4 regions of the Bradyrhizobium sp. 521_C7_N1_3 genome follow, and region 1 is predicted to be linked to each of the others. Evidence: riboswitches for the same ligand, from Rfam matches in the RefSeq annotation. Region 1 holds a riboswitch; each other region holds the start of a gene.
The links. A riboswitch is a leader RNA that binds a small molecule or an ion and turns the genes downstream of it on or off. The one in region 1 is predicted to bind cobalamin.

Region 1 (3,458 bases):
ACAGGATCTCCTCGATCTGACGCACGGCGCGCATCATCGGAGAACTCGCATCCTCGCTACGATCCCCGAAAAGCGGCAGATTGAATTCAGGCTTTCTTGATTCCTCGACGAGCTCGATCATGTCGACGTGGGTCGGGGCCTCGAGCGCCTTGAACGAGTAGTAGTCGCGCCCGTGGAACTGGCGGTCCTTCAGGTGGCGGTTGAGCTCGTTCAGGGTGGACTTGATGCCGGTGAAGGCATCGTCGAGCCGATGGAGAAGGTCGTCCCGGAATGCCGAGGTCATCTCCGTCTCAGCGTTCCGACACTGCTCCGCGTACTGGACCAATTCATGCCCATCCAATCGGTCCTTTTCGGCGACCGCCCACTGCTCGACGGCCGACGGCGTCGCCTCCTCGGCGGTGAACGGCGGCACGAGATAGAAGTCCTGCCCGTGCTTGTTCACGGCGCCCGTCATTTCCCTCATCAGGGTGGAGCGCCGGTTGGTAGAACGGTTTTCACGGTCCGCCGTCAGCCCAGCGATGCGGTCCGACAAGGACTGAGCCGCCATTTCGGCCACCTTCGACCGGTAGTCGCTCATCTCCCTCGATTGCGGGAATCCGTCCAGCAGCTGGCGCGCGCGGGCGCGACGTGCCACCGCCAGGACTTCACGATTGTTCTTCATGTAGTCTTCATACGCGCCCTCGGCCCTGTCTTTCGCGCTGTGTGCCCGGGTCGACGCATCCTGTGTCTCGGTCTTGAGCCGGTTTGCCGTCTTGACCTCCGCGGCTAGGCGCTCCAGATCGGCAACGAGCTTGGGATCGCGATTCCGCTTGGCGTCTTCGATATTTTTGCCGATTTCCGCCAGCTTGCGATCGAAAGCAGCCAATTCCTCGCCGCATCCAAAGCAGGTCAGGCCAGAGTCGCGGATGGCCTGGAATTGCGCGAACATGGCTTCGAACAGCCGTGCCTCATCCTCCGCGCGCCGGACATCTCCCGCCGATCCAGCAAGTTGCTGGAGCAATTGCTGCCGTTCGGCCTGAAGCTGTTGGCGCATCTGCTCCTTCCGACCGTCGACTTGCGCGATTTCGAGCAATCTCTCGTCGAGATTCCCGACGAAGAAGCCTTCGACTTCGTGGTTGGTCTCGTTCACCCTGACCCTAGCCGTAAGCAGGCTGCGCGCAAGCTTCTCCCCGCGGAGTACCATGACCTCTCGAATTCCGCGCTGTTCGACGCCATCGTCGCAATGGCGTTCTGCCTTGCAGATCGCGACGCGCGGTTCAGGGTCAGCGTGAAGTACCTCGCAGGGCTAACACCGGACATGCTCAGCACGACAGGCAGGGCGATCATAGGCGGACAAGCCGGCTTCGATACACTGTGCGAACGGTTGAGACATGTAAACGGCACCCGAGCCGGCCATCACGGCCGCATCAAAGAGCTGGGACATTTGGCTGGGCTTTCGACGTCGGAGTCGCCCCTCGATCCTCAGATCAGGTCGATCTTGCTAGAGAAGATCGAAACGAACATCGCAAATGCCGTCGAGGCGGAGTCTCTTGAAACTCGCTGCCCGTGTGGTCGAGACCACGAGCCGCATTCGCCTTGCGTTCGCCGCGGCATGTCCCGAAGCCGACCTGATCCGCGGCTTGCCCGGCGCGCTGCTGCCGCTCAGTCCTTGACCGGCGGGGCGTCCGCCCCCCGTTCGCCCAACTTATCCCTCAAGCGCGTTGCAAAGTACGGGTCGTCAGGCGGTGAAAAGCCGAAGGCAATCCTGTGCGCCTCGTCAGAGCAGATGTGCGGCCACATCAATCGGACTAGAAAAACGCACTCTCACGAATAGGACGGGCTAAACTGTCACATGTTGTGTCACTCAGCACTCGATTCACGCCCCTTGCTTGACTCGGTTATGAGGGGCCTTCAGTCTGGTTATCGGTAGCGCCGAAAGGCGTATCAAGGGAATACGGTGCGTCCTCACGGACAAGGCCGAAGCTGCCCCCGCAACTGTAAGCGGCGAGCCGACGACAGTTGGGCCATTGGGTTCGTTCGTTCGAACCTGGGAAGGTGGTCGGAGGCGTCAACCCGCGAGCCAGGAAACCTTGCTGCCGGTCGTGGTCATGGACTGACGCAGGGGCGGGGTGCTCCAAGACGTTGCAAAGCCGATCGAGATCTGCCGCATTCGGGGCGAACGGCTGCCGCTCACGGCGAATGTGCGTGACGGCTTTTTGTTTCGCCCGTGGTCATCACCGTTTTCATTTCAAACGTAGTAGCCGTGCCGGCGCGAGTTTCGGCGTCAACTTCAATCCTGCTCAAACAGCGCTGGCTGTCCGGGTCAGCATTGACGCTAGGAATCGTGCTGGCCTCGATCGCCGCAGCGGGATCGGCGTCCGCACAGCCTCCGCAACTGCTCAATCCGTGATTGTCTCCTCGGCCAATCCGTGGGGCAACACCGTCACCGCGGCAGCAGCAGCGGCGCGAGCGCGTACGCCTCTGGTACGTGGCCGCGACCCGGGCGCGCGACCTGCTGATCCTGCCTAGGCACTCCGCCGACCTGTCGGACAAGTGCTGGGCAAAGCTCGTCGATTTGGGCCTGGCTGGTCTCCCGGCGATCAACCCGAACGACGTCGGCACCGCGAAGGAAAGGAACGTCACGCCGCTAGAGAACGGGCAGACCCGCGAGACCTTCGCCGCCGAGGCGACCGCTATCTTCGATGTGCGCAAGACCGTGATCTGGCGTCGCCCGAGCCGGAGCGAACTTGATCAGGTGGACGAGCCAGAAGCGAAGATCGAAAGCGGGGAAATTCCGGAAACCGGCGCTGCGGAGCCTGCTGCCGTTCTCAGAAGTTCGACGCGTGGCACCATCCTTCACAAGCTAATCGAGGAGGTGCTGACCGGAGAAGCCTGCGACGCCAGGGCGGACTTGAAACGCGGGCTGCGGAACTGATCCGGCAGATGGGGCACGAACCGGCGGAGGATCCGAAGATGGGCATCAGCGCCGTCGAACTGACCGCCACGGTGCTGCGGACGCTCGCTCTTCCGGACGTCGTGACGCCGCGACCGCGTCTCGCCCCCGAGCTCCCGTTGTTCGGAAGCCAGACTCACGAAGGCGGCAAGGTCCTGCTCTCCGGACAGGTTGACGCGATCGCGTTCGACGAGGCCGGCGCCATCGACGCGGTCGTCGATTGGAAGAGCGACGTGGCTCCGGATGCGCCGAGCATCGGCCACTACAGACAGCAGATCGCCGACTATCGGAAGCAGACGAACCTAAGCGGGACAGGTCGTCGATGTGACTTGAGCCCCCGCGGCTGCTGCTCAGGATCCAAGCGCCGTCTCTGCCGGCCTGGTCTACCTTGCCGAGCTGCGGTTGCTCACGCTTGGCTGAGATCGAATCTGAAAGTTCTCCGCAGTTTCACGGATTTCGAAATTGATCGGTCCAGGTCGCCCGTCCGGAGTTCGGGCCCACAGGTATGCGGAGCCTTCATCCAGCA
Region 2 (3,458 bases), 2.6 Mb from region 1:
ATAGGTGCGCGGCGCGCCCAGCAGGATCTGGTCTGGATAGAACGGATCGCCCCAGATCGCGTAGCGCTTGTCGGTAATATTGCGCACGCGGAAGCCCAGGCGGGCCTGATCAACTGCGTTGAACACCGTCTTGGGGATGTCGACGAAGGCATAGACGTCGGCGACGGTATACGCCTTCATCGTCACGACGTTGGCGTCGGTGTTGTAGCGGTCCCCGACATAACGGCCGGTGATGCCGAGTTCCACCGGCCAGGGCGTGAAGAACCGGTACGACGCACCGGCATTGGCCACGACGCGCGGCACGTTCGGCGGCGTGTTGCCGGAGAACGATCCGCCGACAAAGTTGTAGTCGGCGTAACGCGCATCGACATAGGCGATGTTGCCCCAAAGACGCAGGGGATCGATCGGGCGCACCGCGGCGGCAAGCTCGACACCTTTCGATTCCTGCCGTCCCGCAATGTTGAGCGTCTGGCCGCCGGCTGCCGCATAGACGTTTTTGCGCACGATGTCATAGGCCGAGAACGACCACTCCGCCCGGTTGTCCCAGAACAGATGCTTGACGCCGGTCTCGTATGTGCGCGCGGTGGTCAGGTCCAGGTTCTGGGTCGGAGCAAGCAGGAAGATGTTGTTGGCCGAGATGTCGGCGCCGGTGGCGTACTGGCTGAAGAAGGTTAAGCCGGGGACGGCGTCCCACGTGTAGCCGATACGGCCGGTGACGGGCGCCCAGTCCTTCGTGAACGGGAAATTCGCGTTCACCAGACCGTTCTGGTCAGTCGAGTTACGGTCAAGCCCGATATGCTCGACGCGCAGGCCGCCAATCAACGCGAAGGTCCGCGTGAGCTTCAGCCGGTCCTCGAACGACAGCGCCTCGTTATTGATGCGCGCGGTCTGCTGCTTGGTCGTGAGATCGCCGTAAAAGCCGCGATCAGGATCGACCAGCGAGACAAAATCGTTCGGGAAGTTCGCCGCGCCCGGCCTCACAAAGTCGAGGTAACTCGACGAGAACGTCGTTGCCATGCGGTTGTCGAAGCCTGCGATATTGGCATCCCAGATGAGGTCCGTGATGTTGCCGACGAGGCGCTGGCTGTGCGCGACATAGAAGCGCTCGCGATACACCTGGTTCTTGACGGAGTCGAACGCCTCGATCTCGTTGTTGAACCACGTGCGCTCTGCGCCGTAACCATAGGCCTGACTCTTCAGCGTCAGGTCAGGCGCCAGCTTCAGCTCGAAGCCACCGCGCAGCCACACCTCCTGCGCGACGTTGCGGTTATCGAGGACGTTGTAATTGGTGTTGAAGGTGCGGTCGTCGATCGTGACGGCGCCAAGGTCGGTCCTGTTGAAGTAGTTGCCCGAAACAATGCCGCTCGTCGCATGCGAGCCGCTGAAGGCGATCGGTACCAGCGGTGCGCCCCAATAGGCCTTCGAGCGATCTTCCCGGTACTCGATCGCGCCCCAGATCTTGAGGCTGTCGGAGATGCGGTAATTGAGTTGGCCAGACACATCCAGCGTCCTGGTATTGGTGTCGTCGGCAAAGCCGTTGAGCGAGGCGCGGCTGATGTCGAAGCGGTAGTCGAGGCCCTGCACATTGGTGCTGCCGCCCGAGCCGTAATGGACGCCGAACGAGTTGAGCGAATCCCAGGAGAAATCCGCCTCGTTCCGGATCGCCCCGGTGTGCGGCTGCTTGGTGACGAGGTTGATCGACCCGCCGGCCGCCCCCTCACCCGAGATCAGCGAGGCCGGGCCCTTCAGAAATTCCACGGCTGCGAGATTGGCCGTATCCGTGATCCGCGAGGTCATGTTCTGCGGACCGATCTTGATGCCGTTGTAGAGCATGTTGATCTGGCTGTTGGTGAAGCCACGCATGGAGAAGGCCGCGGGCTCGGCCGGATTGTCGCCGGAGGTGACGCCGACAGCGCCCTGCGCTACCTCGGACACGGTGCGATAACCCTGCTCGCGCATGGTCTCGGCCGAGATCACCTCGACGGTCGCGGGTATCTGCCGTACGGTCAGGCCGAGCCGCGAGGCGCTTTCAGCCACAACATTCGTATTGAGGGGTGTCTGCACTCCCGCGCTCGCCGCGGCGGGCTTTGGCGCTGCTGTCGCCGCGGCCGCGGATCTGCGCGATGACGCGCGGCGAGCGGTTTGCCCTTCCCGGCCTGCTGGCCTCGCCTGCTTGCGGGATTGGGCGGGCGACACCTCGACAGGCGGCAGCGGTTCGCGAGCCTGCTGCGCCACGGCGGCAGGCAGATCGAGAGTGGCAAAGGATGTGAGTGCGGCGGAGGCGAGCAGGAAGCAACGCGGTCGTACAAGACGAATGGAAGACACAGTTCGGGACCTCGGTATGACGTCAGTGGCACGTCACAGCGAACAAGGTCCCACCTTCGGCCTTTCAGCCTTCCGATGAAGCCGAATGTCTGTACTCCCCGACCGACATCTTCGCGTGTGACCACGGCTGACGGCAGGTCTCCTGGCTCGCGGGTCAGTACCTTGCATCGCCTTCCCGGGACCGAGATACCCAGTGGCTCGTGACGCAAGATTCGCCGCTTACAGTTGCGGGGGCAGCCGCGGCATTGGGGACAAAACCCCCGCACCGCATTCCCTTTTCATCCCCACTCGGGGAAACCGTCAAAGCCATCTAGGATTACCGACAAGACAGAGTCAATGTGCCGGTGCGACGATATTACCACAGCGACCAACTTCCTTGGAGATAGGCATGGAAGGCGAGACCTTCCTCTGGCTGATACGGCATGCGCCCGTCGACGGCGTCAAGGGGACGATCCACGCAGCCGACGCGCCCGCCGATCTCGGCAATCGCGTGCAACTGGAGGCGTTGCAGCGGAGGCTCCCGCCAGATGCTGCGAGCTTTGCGAGCCCGGCGCGACGCACGGTCGAGACGGCGCGCGCGCTGGGACTTGAACCCGCGCTGGTGCCCGAATTCGGCGAGCAGGATTTCGGCGACTGGACCGGCCGGCGGCATGACGAGCTCGCCGCGACCGGCGGCGAAGCCTATGCGCAGTTCTGGAGCGATCCGGCGCACGGGCGGCCGCCGGGCGGCGAAAGTTTCGAGGATCAGGTCGCGCGCGTCCGGCTGGGCCTCGCGCAAATCGGCGCCGGCTCGGCAACGCTCGTCGTGCATTCCGGCACGATCCGCGCCGCGCTCTGCATTGCGCTGGATCTGACCCCACAAACGGCCCTGCGCTTCGTGGTCGATCCGTTGTCACTGACCCGGATCGACCGGCTCGCCACGGGCTGGCGCGTCGTCGCGGTCAATCAGCGCGCGGCTTGAGCCGGGTCAGGCCGGGCGATCCGGCACGTTGGCCTGCGCGAAGGTCGCCATGCCGTTGTGAAGGCTGCACGCGAGCCGCACCAGCGGCAGCGCGATGGCCGCACCCGATCCTTCGCCAAGCCTGAGATCGAGGCTGATCAACGGCTGCACGTTCAGCGCACGCAGCACCAGC
Region 3 (3,458 bases), 2.6 Mb from region 1:
GCGCGAGCTGGCCGGACCAGCGCATCGTCCGCGCCACCCTGGCGACACTCGATGCCGCCGTCGGCACCGAGATGGAGCGCACCGCGCTGATCCTGGTCGGCAAGACCCTTGGCGCGGCGGATTTCGACGAGAGCCGCCTCTATGCCGTCGACTACGACCGCCGCTATCGGCCGGTCGGCGCCGATCCGCGCTTTCCGGAGGCATCGTGATGCCGGCAGGGCTCGTCATCTCCGCGCCGGCCTCCGGCGTCGGCAAGACCACGCTGACGCTGGCGCTGGCGCGCGCCTGGCGCAATCGCGGACTGAACGTGCAGTGTTTCAAGAGCGGGCCCGACTATATCGATCCCGCTTTCCATGCCGCTGCGACGGGGCGCGCTTCCGTCAACGTCGATAGCTGGGCGATGGATCGCGGGACGATTGCGCATCTTGTCGGTCGCGGCACTGATGCCGATGTCGTGCTCGCGGAGGGCTCGATGGGCCTGTTCGACGGCGTCGCCGCGCGCGGCGTCTCAGGCACCGGCGCCACCGCCGACATTGCGGAGATGCTGGGCTGGCCGGTGCTGCTGGTGATCGATCCCTCCGGACAGGCCCAGACCGCGGCGGCGATCGCCGCAGGCCTTCGCGACTATCGCGCCGGCGTGCGCCTCGCCGGCGTCGTGCTCAACCGCGTCGCCAGCCAACGTCATGAAGATCTCGTGCGGCGTGCACTCAACGACGCCGGCATCGCCGTGTTCGGCGCGCTGCCGCGCCATGCCGAGATCAGCCTGCCGAAGCGGCATCTCGGCCTCGTGCAGGCCGAGGAGCAGGCCGAGATCGGCAAGCTGATCGACGAGGCCGCGCGCTTCGTCGCCGAACACGTCGATCTCGATGCGGTGCTGGGATCGGCAGCAAGCTGGTCGCCGCAACCGGCGGCAAACGGCATGAATGTGACGCCGCCCGGGCAGCGCATTGCGTTGGCCCGCGATGCCGCGTTCTCCTTCATCTATCCGCACATGCTGGAAGCCTGGCGCGCGGCCGGCGCCGAGATCTCGATCTTCTCGCCGCTTGCCGATGAAGCGCCTGACGCGAGCGCCGATGTCTGCTGGCTGCCCGGCGGCTATCCCGAGCTGCACGCGGGGAAGATCGCGGCCAACGCCCGCTTTCGCGGCGGCTTGCGCGCCTTCGCGGACACACGGCCGGTGCACGGCGAATGCGGAGGCTATATGGTGCTGGGAACCGCTCTGACCGATGCCGACGGCATCCGTCATGAGATGACGGGCCTGCTCGGGCTGGAGACGAGCTTTGCCAAGCGCCGCATGCATCTCGGCTATCGTCTCGCTGCGCTCGCCGCGCCGATGCCGGGGCATCAGGTCGGCGCGCGCCTGCGCGGCCACGAGTTCCACTATTCGACGATTGTCGCGCAGCCGGATACGCCGCTCGCGGTCGTGCACGATGCAACAGGCGCGGTCATCGCCGAGACGGGCTCGCGCCGGGGACAAGCCACCGGCACGTTCTTCCATCTGATCGCGGAGGACCGGTGAGCGGTTTTGTCACCTTCATCTCGGCAGGCCCTGGCGACCCCGAGCTCCTCACGGTCAAGGGCGCCGCGCGGCTGCGCGATGCCGATGTCGTGCTCTACGACGACCTCGCCTCGGGCGCGATCCTCGATCTGGCCCGGCCCGGCGCCAATCTCGTCGCGGTCGGGAAGCGGGCAGGGCGGCCCTCCACCAAGCAGCACCACGTCAACCGCCTGCTGGTCGACTATGCCGCGGCCGGCGTCCGCGTGGTGCGGCTGAAATCGGGCGATGCCGGCATCTTTGGCCGGCTCGAGGAGGAGCTGGAGGCGCTGCGCGAAGCCGGCATCGGCTACGAGATCATTCCCGGAATCACCTCGGCCTGTGTCGCCGCCGCGCAAGCCGGCATTCCCCTGACCCGGCGCCACACCTCGCGCCGGGTGCAGTTCGTGACCGGGGCCGATGTGACCGGCGACCTGCCGCAGAATTTGAACTGGGCGGCGCTGGCGGATCCCGAAGCGACCACCGTGGTCTATATGGGCCGGCGCACCTTTCCGGCGCTTGTCGCAAAATTGATCGAGCACGGCCTCACCCCGAGCACTCCGGCCCTGTTCGCCGAATCCCTCGGCCGTCCCGACGAGCGGCTGGTCCGCACCACCATTGCCGAGCTGGCCGAACAGCTTGCGCGGGGCGGCGCTGCCTCGACGGCCGCCGTGATCCTGTTCGGCGCGCTGGCGGGCGATTATCCGTCATGACCGTCCCGGCCGCCCTTCGCCCCTTGACGCCCGGCTGGCGAAAGGGGCACACAGGAGACGCATGGTGCTCGAGGCGGCGCAAACCGCCGGAGCATAATCGGGAATGGGGGTGGGCGGACAGTTGCGCCGCCCAAAACCCCAGCCGCCCCCGCGACTGTAAGCGGTGAGGGGCTCCGATCAGCCACTGGGCCGCGAGGCCCGGGAAGGCCGGAGAACCCCAGTGAACCGCGAGCCAGGAGACCGGCCGTGCATGTTTTGTGGCCAAGGCCGTCGGGTGTGACGGCAGGAAGGAACTGAACCATGCATATCGAACCCGGAGTCGTATCGGGCGCCAAGCTCGTGTTGAGTTACGCAACCGGCATCGCCGTCGGCGGCGTTGCGCTGAAGCTCGCGGTCGAGACCGTGCGCGAGCAGGGCATCACGTCGTTCGCGGCGCGGACGCTCGCCACCACGGGCCTCGTGTTCGTCTTCTTCGAGATCCTGCCGCATTTCCCGGTCGGCGTCTCCGAGGTGCACTTCATCCTCGGCTCGACCTTGTTCCTGCTGTTTGGGGCAGCGCCTGCGGCCTTCGGCCTCGCGTTCGGCCTGCTGTTCCAGGGCGTGTTCTTCGAGCCACCCGACCTGCCGCAATACGGCATGAACGTCACCACGCTGCTGGTGCCGCTGTTCGCGATCCAGGCGATCGCCACGCGGATCATTGCCCGCAACACCGCCTATGTCGATCTCAGCTATCGCCAGGCGCTGGCGCTGTCGACCACGTATCAGGCCGGGGTCATCGCCTGGGTCGCGTTCTGGGCGCTCTATGGCTCGGGCTTCGGTGCGACCAACCTCGTCAATATCGCGACCTTCGCGGCCTCCTACGCACTCGTCATCGTGATCGAGCCGCTGGCCGATCTCGCCGTGCTGGCGCTGGCGAAATCGCTGCGCGGCGTCACCGCGCCCGGCCTCGTCACGCCGCGCCTGCACAACGCGGCTTAAGAGACAAAGGGGGCGGCCGTCACGGCCGCCCCTGCACGCGCGATGCTCACGCTCTCCCTGATAGGCATCGGTTGCGGCGATCCGGAGCAGCTCACACGCGCCGCCGTTCAAGCCATCAACGCGGCCGATCTCATCCTGATCCCGCGCAAGGGGACGGCGAAGTCCGATCTCGCAGATCTCAGGCGGACGATCTGCGCGGATGTGCTCACCAATCAAACGACGCGCATTGCCGA
Region 4 (3,458 bases), 4.4 Mb from region 1:
GCGACCGACAGCACCAAGCGCGAGTTCTATCTGAAACTCTCGGAGCAATACCGTCAGTTGGCGGTTGATATGCGGAAGGTGATCGCGACCAAAGCCGCGGCCTGACGCCGACCGCAAGCCGTTCTTAATGTTTGGCGCGCATCTTCCGGGATGCGGGCGTCGCGATCCATGATTGCTCGCGGTGGGAATGCCGAGATCCGTTGCTGTGCAGCGCACCTCGCCGACGTCGCTTTGCCGCTCCCTACCAGGGCAATCCCATGCGCCTTGTTGCAGTCCTCATCTTCGCGCTCATGATGGCCGCCTGCAATCAGGAGCAGGACATCACCGGCTCGACCCCGGTCTGTGCGATGCGGAGCTACAGCTCCTACAATCCCCGCGACATGAACCAGTGCGTTGCCGCCTGCAAGGCGTGCGACCACGGCAACACCGTCACCTGCACCACGTCATGCACCCTCAAGGGCGCCCACTGAGCGGCGGCGCTGCCTGGAGCTAGGGGGGACGGTGCTCGGGCACCGGAACGATTCACATGGGTCAGTCATTGAAGGGGCAGGCAGGACGCGGAGTCCTATGGAATGGGTATGCTCGATCCCGGTCGGTTCCTGGTGTCGTGCTCGCATTGCGATGCATGGCCGATGGCGGCCAACGTCAAACGTTCGAGCTGGTCTTCGTCGCCGCACGAGGTCCGCTTCGTATGCCCGCGCTGTCGCCGCGAGGAGACCGCCATCATCTCGGCCTCCGGTGAGCTGACCCCGATCCGGCGCAGCGACGCCCCGCTGCGCGACGTCGGCGCGGCCTGGGCTCAGGCCCAGCGGCCAAGAGGGCGGGCGTAACCCGCCTGTCACAGAACCAAGAGATTGGGCGCAATCAGCTCTGCGCAACACCTTGCGCGGTCCGTTTTTGGAACCCGGCCTAGGCCGACGCGTTTCCGCTCCGACATCAACGCATCGAGGCCCTGCGAATGATCAGCGAGCATTTCGACACCCGCACCCGGATCAACATGAAGCTGGCGCTGGATCGGGTCTGCCGCAATCGCCCAATCGGTGAGGACCATTGCTTTCGCAGGTCCGTTGCCGAGAACATCATCCGCTGCGCGCTCACGGGCCGCACCGGCATCGGCCAGCTCGTCGATGCCGGCGAGCGGGCGGTGATCAGGACGCATTCGGAACGGGAGCCGGCCTGATTGCGCCGGCTCAATCTCCGGTGCGGTGCTTTGACCGTGATGCAACCGGCCGATTGACTCTCCGCTTGCCCGCCCCCTAGATTGGCCGGTGACGGTTCTCCTCACGGAGATCAAAAGGGAACGTGGTGCGAGATTTTCCCGATACCGGGATATTCTCAACGCCACGGCTGCCCCCGCAACTGTAAGCGGTGAATCTTTCGTCATATGCCACTGGGAATCTCGGTCCTGGGAAGGCGACGTAAGGTAACGACCCGCGAGCCAGGAGACCTGCCGTCAGCCGTGGTCACACGCGAAGATGTCGGTCGGGGAGTACAGACATTAGCTTCACCGGAGCAATCGAACGCTCCGCCGTGAAACATCGTTCGCTGTGACGTGCCACTGACGTCATACCGAGGTTACAAGAGTGTCCCGTATTGTCTTTGCCGCCAGGCGCTTCCGCGCCGGCCTTGTCGTGCTCGTTTCCCTGTCTTCGCTCGATCTGTCCATTGCCCAGGCCCAGCAATCGGCATCGCCCGATCTGCTGCCGCCGGTCGAGGTCGCGCCGACCGCGCGTGCGGCCAAGCCGCAAGTCGCGCGGCTTGCGCCCGACAAGCCCGAGCGGCGCTTCGCTCGGGTCCCTAAGCCCGAGCTGGTGCCGGCGTCGCCCCCGGTTGCCGGGGTATCCGCGGCCAACCTGTTTCCGACGGTCGTCGTCAGCCCGACGGGCGTTGTCACGCCGACCAATCTGGTTGCGAGCTCGGTGACGGTTCTGACCGCCAGAGACATCGAGCGCGATCAGCGCCGGACCGCATCCGATGCGCTGAGCGTGGTTCCTGGCTTGAACCTCGTGCAGACCGGCGGTCCCGGCGGACAGACGTCGATCTTCATGCGCGGAACGAATTCCAACCACACCAAGGTCCTGATCGACGGCATCGACGTCAGCGATCCCGGCAACCCGAACCGTTCGTTTGATTTCGGCCAGTTGCTCACCTCCGATATTCAGCAGATCGAAGTCCTGCGCGGTCCGCAGGGCGGTCTCTACGGCGCAGACGCGCTGGGGGGCGTGATCTCCATCGTGACGAAGAAGGGCGACGGTCCCGCCCGCGCGACCGGCTCGGTCGAGGGAGGCTCGTTCGGAACGTTCAATCAAACCGCAGGCCTGAGCGGTTCACAGGACCACTTCAACTATGCCTTCAACGTTGCGCATTTCCACGCGAACGACGTGCCGGTGACGCCGGTCGAATTGCTGCCGCCGGGGCAGAAGGCGATCGGCAACAACTACGACAACATGACTTATTCGACGAAGCTTGGCGCCGAATTGAGCGAACGCCTGACGCTCAACGGCGTGGCGCGGTACACTGACGCCACCCTCCGCTTTACCGGAGACACCTTCGATCTCGTCACATTCGCGAGCTTTCCCGCGGCCGCGCAAAGCACGCAGACGGTGCACCAGCTCTTCACGCGCGGGGAGGCGGTCTGGTCTGCTCTCGACGACCGGATGACGAGCTATTTCGGCGTCAACTACACCAACCACTGGAACTACAACATCTCGCCCGGCAACGCGATGGCCACGATCACGACCGGCGACCGCGTCAAGTATGATTGGCACACCACGACCCAGCTCGCGCCCAACAGCAATGTCATCCTTGGCGCGGAGCATGAGACCGAAACACTGCAAACGGCGATGCTCTCGGCGCAAAACGTCAACAAGGCCGGCTATATGGAGCTGCAGTCCCAGTTCCGGGATCGCGTCTTCTTCACGGCCAACGTCCGGCAGGACGACAACGAGCGGTTTGGAGAGCATCCGACCTTTCGTCTGGCGTCTGCCGTGATCGTGCCGGTCACGGATACGAAGTTCAAGGGAAGCTACGGCACGGGGTTCAAGGCGCCGACGCTCAACCAGCTTTACGTGAGCTTTCCCGCGTTCTTCTTCTTTGCAAATCCCAACCTCAGGCCCGAGGAAAGCGTCGGATACGACGCGGGCTTCGAGCAACCCTTGTTTGGCGATCGCGTTCGCTTCGGGTCGACCTACTTCCGCAACAACATCACGGACCTGATCCAGAGCACGTTCGATCCCGTGACATTCACGAGCACCAACACCAATATCGGCAAGGCGATCACGGAGGGCACGGAGAGCTTCGTCGCGGCGGCGATCACCGACCGGCTTCGCGTTCGTGCCGACTACACTTTTACCCGCGCGGTCGATGTGACAGCGGGACTGGAGCTGCTGAGGCGTCCGAAGGAGAAGTGGAGCGCGAATGTCATCTGGAATCCGATCGACCCGCTCACATTGTCCGCA

Region 2: another riboswitch for cobalamin. It lies ahead of AB7008_RS18895 (TonB-dependent receptor); the one in region 1 lies ahead of AB7008_RS06960 (hypothetical protein).
Region 3: another riboswitch for cobalamin. It lies ahead of AB7008_RS18875 (energy-coupling factor ABC transporter permease); the one in region 1 lies ahead of AB7008_RS06960 (hypothetical protein).
Region 4: another riboswitch for cobalamin. It lies ahead of AB7008_RS27525 (TonB-dependent receptor plug domain-containing protein); the one in region 1 lies ahead of AB7008_RS06960 (hypothetical protein).

Annotation. Positions count from the first base shown of each region.
Region 1 covers NZ_CP197232.1:1,507,659-1,511,116, reverse strand. Annotated here, with positions in the region: gene AB7008_RS06970 (SbcC/MukB-like Walker B domain-containing protein) at 1-1,129, opposite strand, end outside; gene AB7008_RS06965 (transposase) at 1,530-1,652, shown strand; cobalamin riboswitch at 1,890-2,091, shown strand; gene AB7008_RS06960 (hypothetical protein) at 2,468-2,914, shown strand; gene AB7008_RS06955 (hypothetical protein) at 3,316-3,458, opposite strand, start outside.
Region 2 covers NZ_CP197232.1:4,119,458-4,122,915, reverse strand. Annotated here, with positions in the region: gene AB7008_RS18895 (TonB-dependent receptor) at 1-2,325, opposite strand, end outside; cobalamin riboswitch at 2,441-2,642, opposite strand; gene AB7008_RS18890 (histidine phosphatase family protein) at 2,714-3,286, shown strand; gene cobT (nicotinate-nucleotide--dimethylbenzimidazole phosphoribosyltransferase) at 3,293-3,458, opposite strand, start outside.
Region 3 covers NZ_CP197232.1:4,114,544-4,118,001, forward strand. Annotated here, with positions in the region: gene cobM (precorrin-4 C(11)-methyltransferase) at 1-209, shown strand, start outside; gene AB7008_RS18865 (cobyrinate a,c-diamide synthase) at 209-1,519, shown strand; gene cobA (uroporphyrinogen-III C-methyltransferase) at 1,516-2,247, shown strand; cobalamin riboswitch at 2,293-2,510, shown strand; gene AB7008_RS18875 (energy-coupling factor ABC transporter permease) at 2,548-3,225, shown strand; gene cobF (precorrin-6A synthase (deacetylating)) at 3,268-3,458, shown strand, end outside.
Region 4 covers NZ_CP197232.1:5,911,079-5,914,536, reverse strand. Annotated here, with positions in the region: gene AB7008_RS27545 (hypothetical protein) at 1-105, shown strand, start outside; gene AB7008_RS27540 (hypothetical protein) at 258-470, shown strand; gene AB7008_RS27535 (hypothetical protein) at 573-830, shown strand; gene AB7008_RS27530 (hypothetical protein) at 959-1,180, shown strand; cobalamin riboswitch at 1,256-1,469, shown strand; gene AB7008_RS27525 (TonB-dependent receptor plug domain-containing protein) at 1,584-3,458, shown strand, end outside.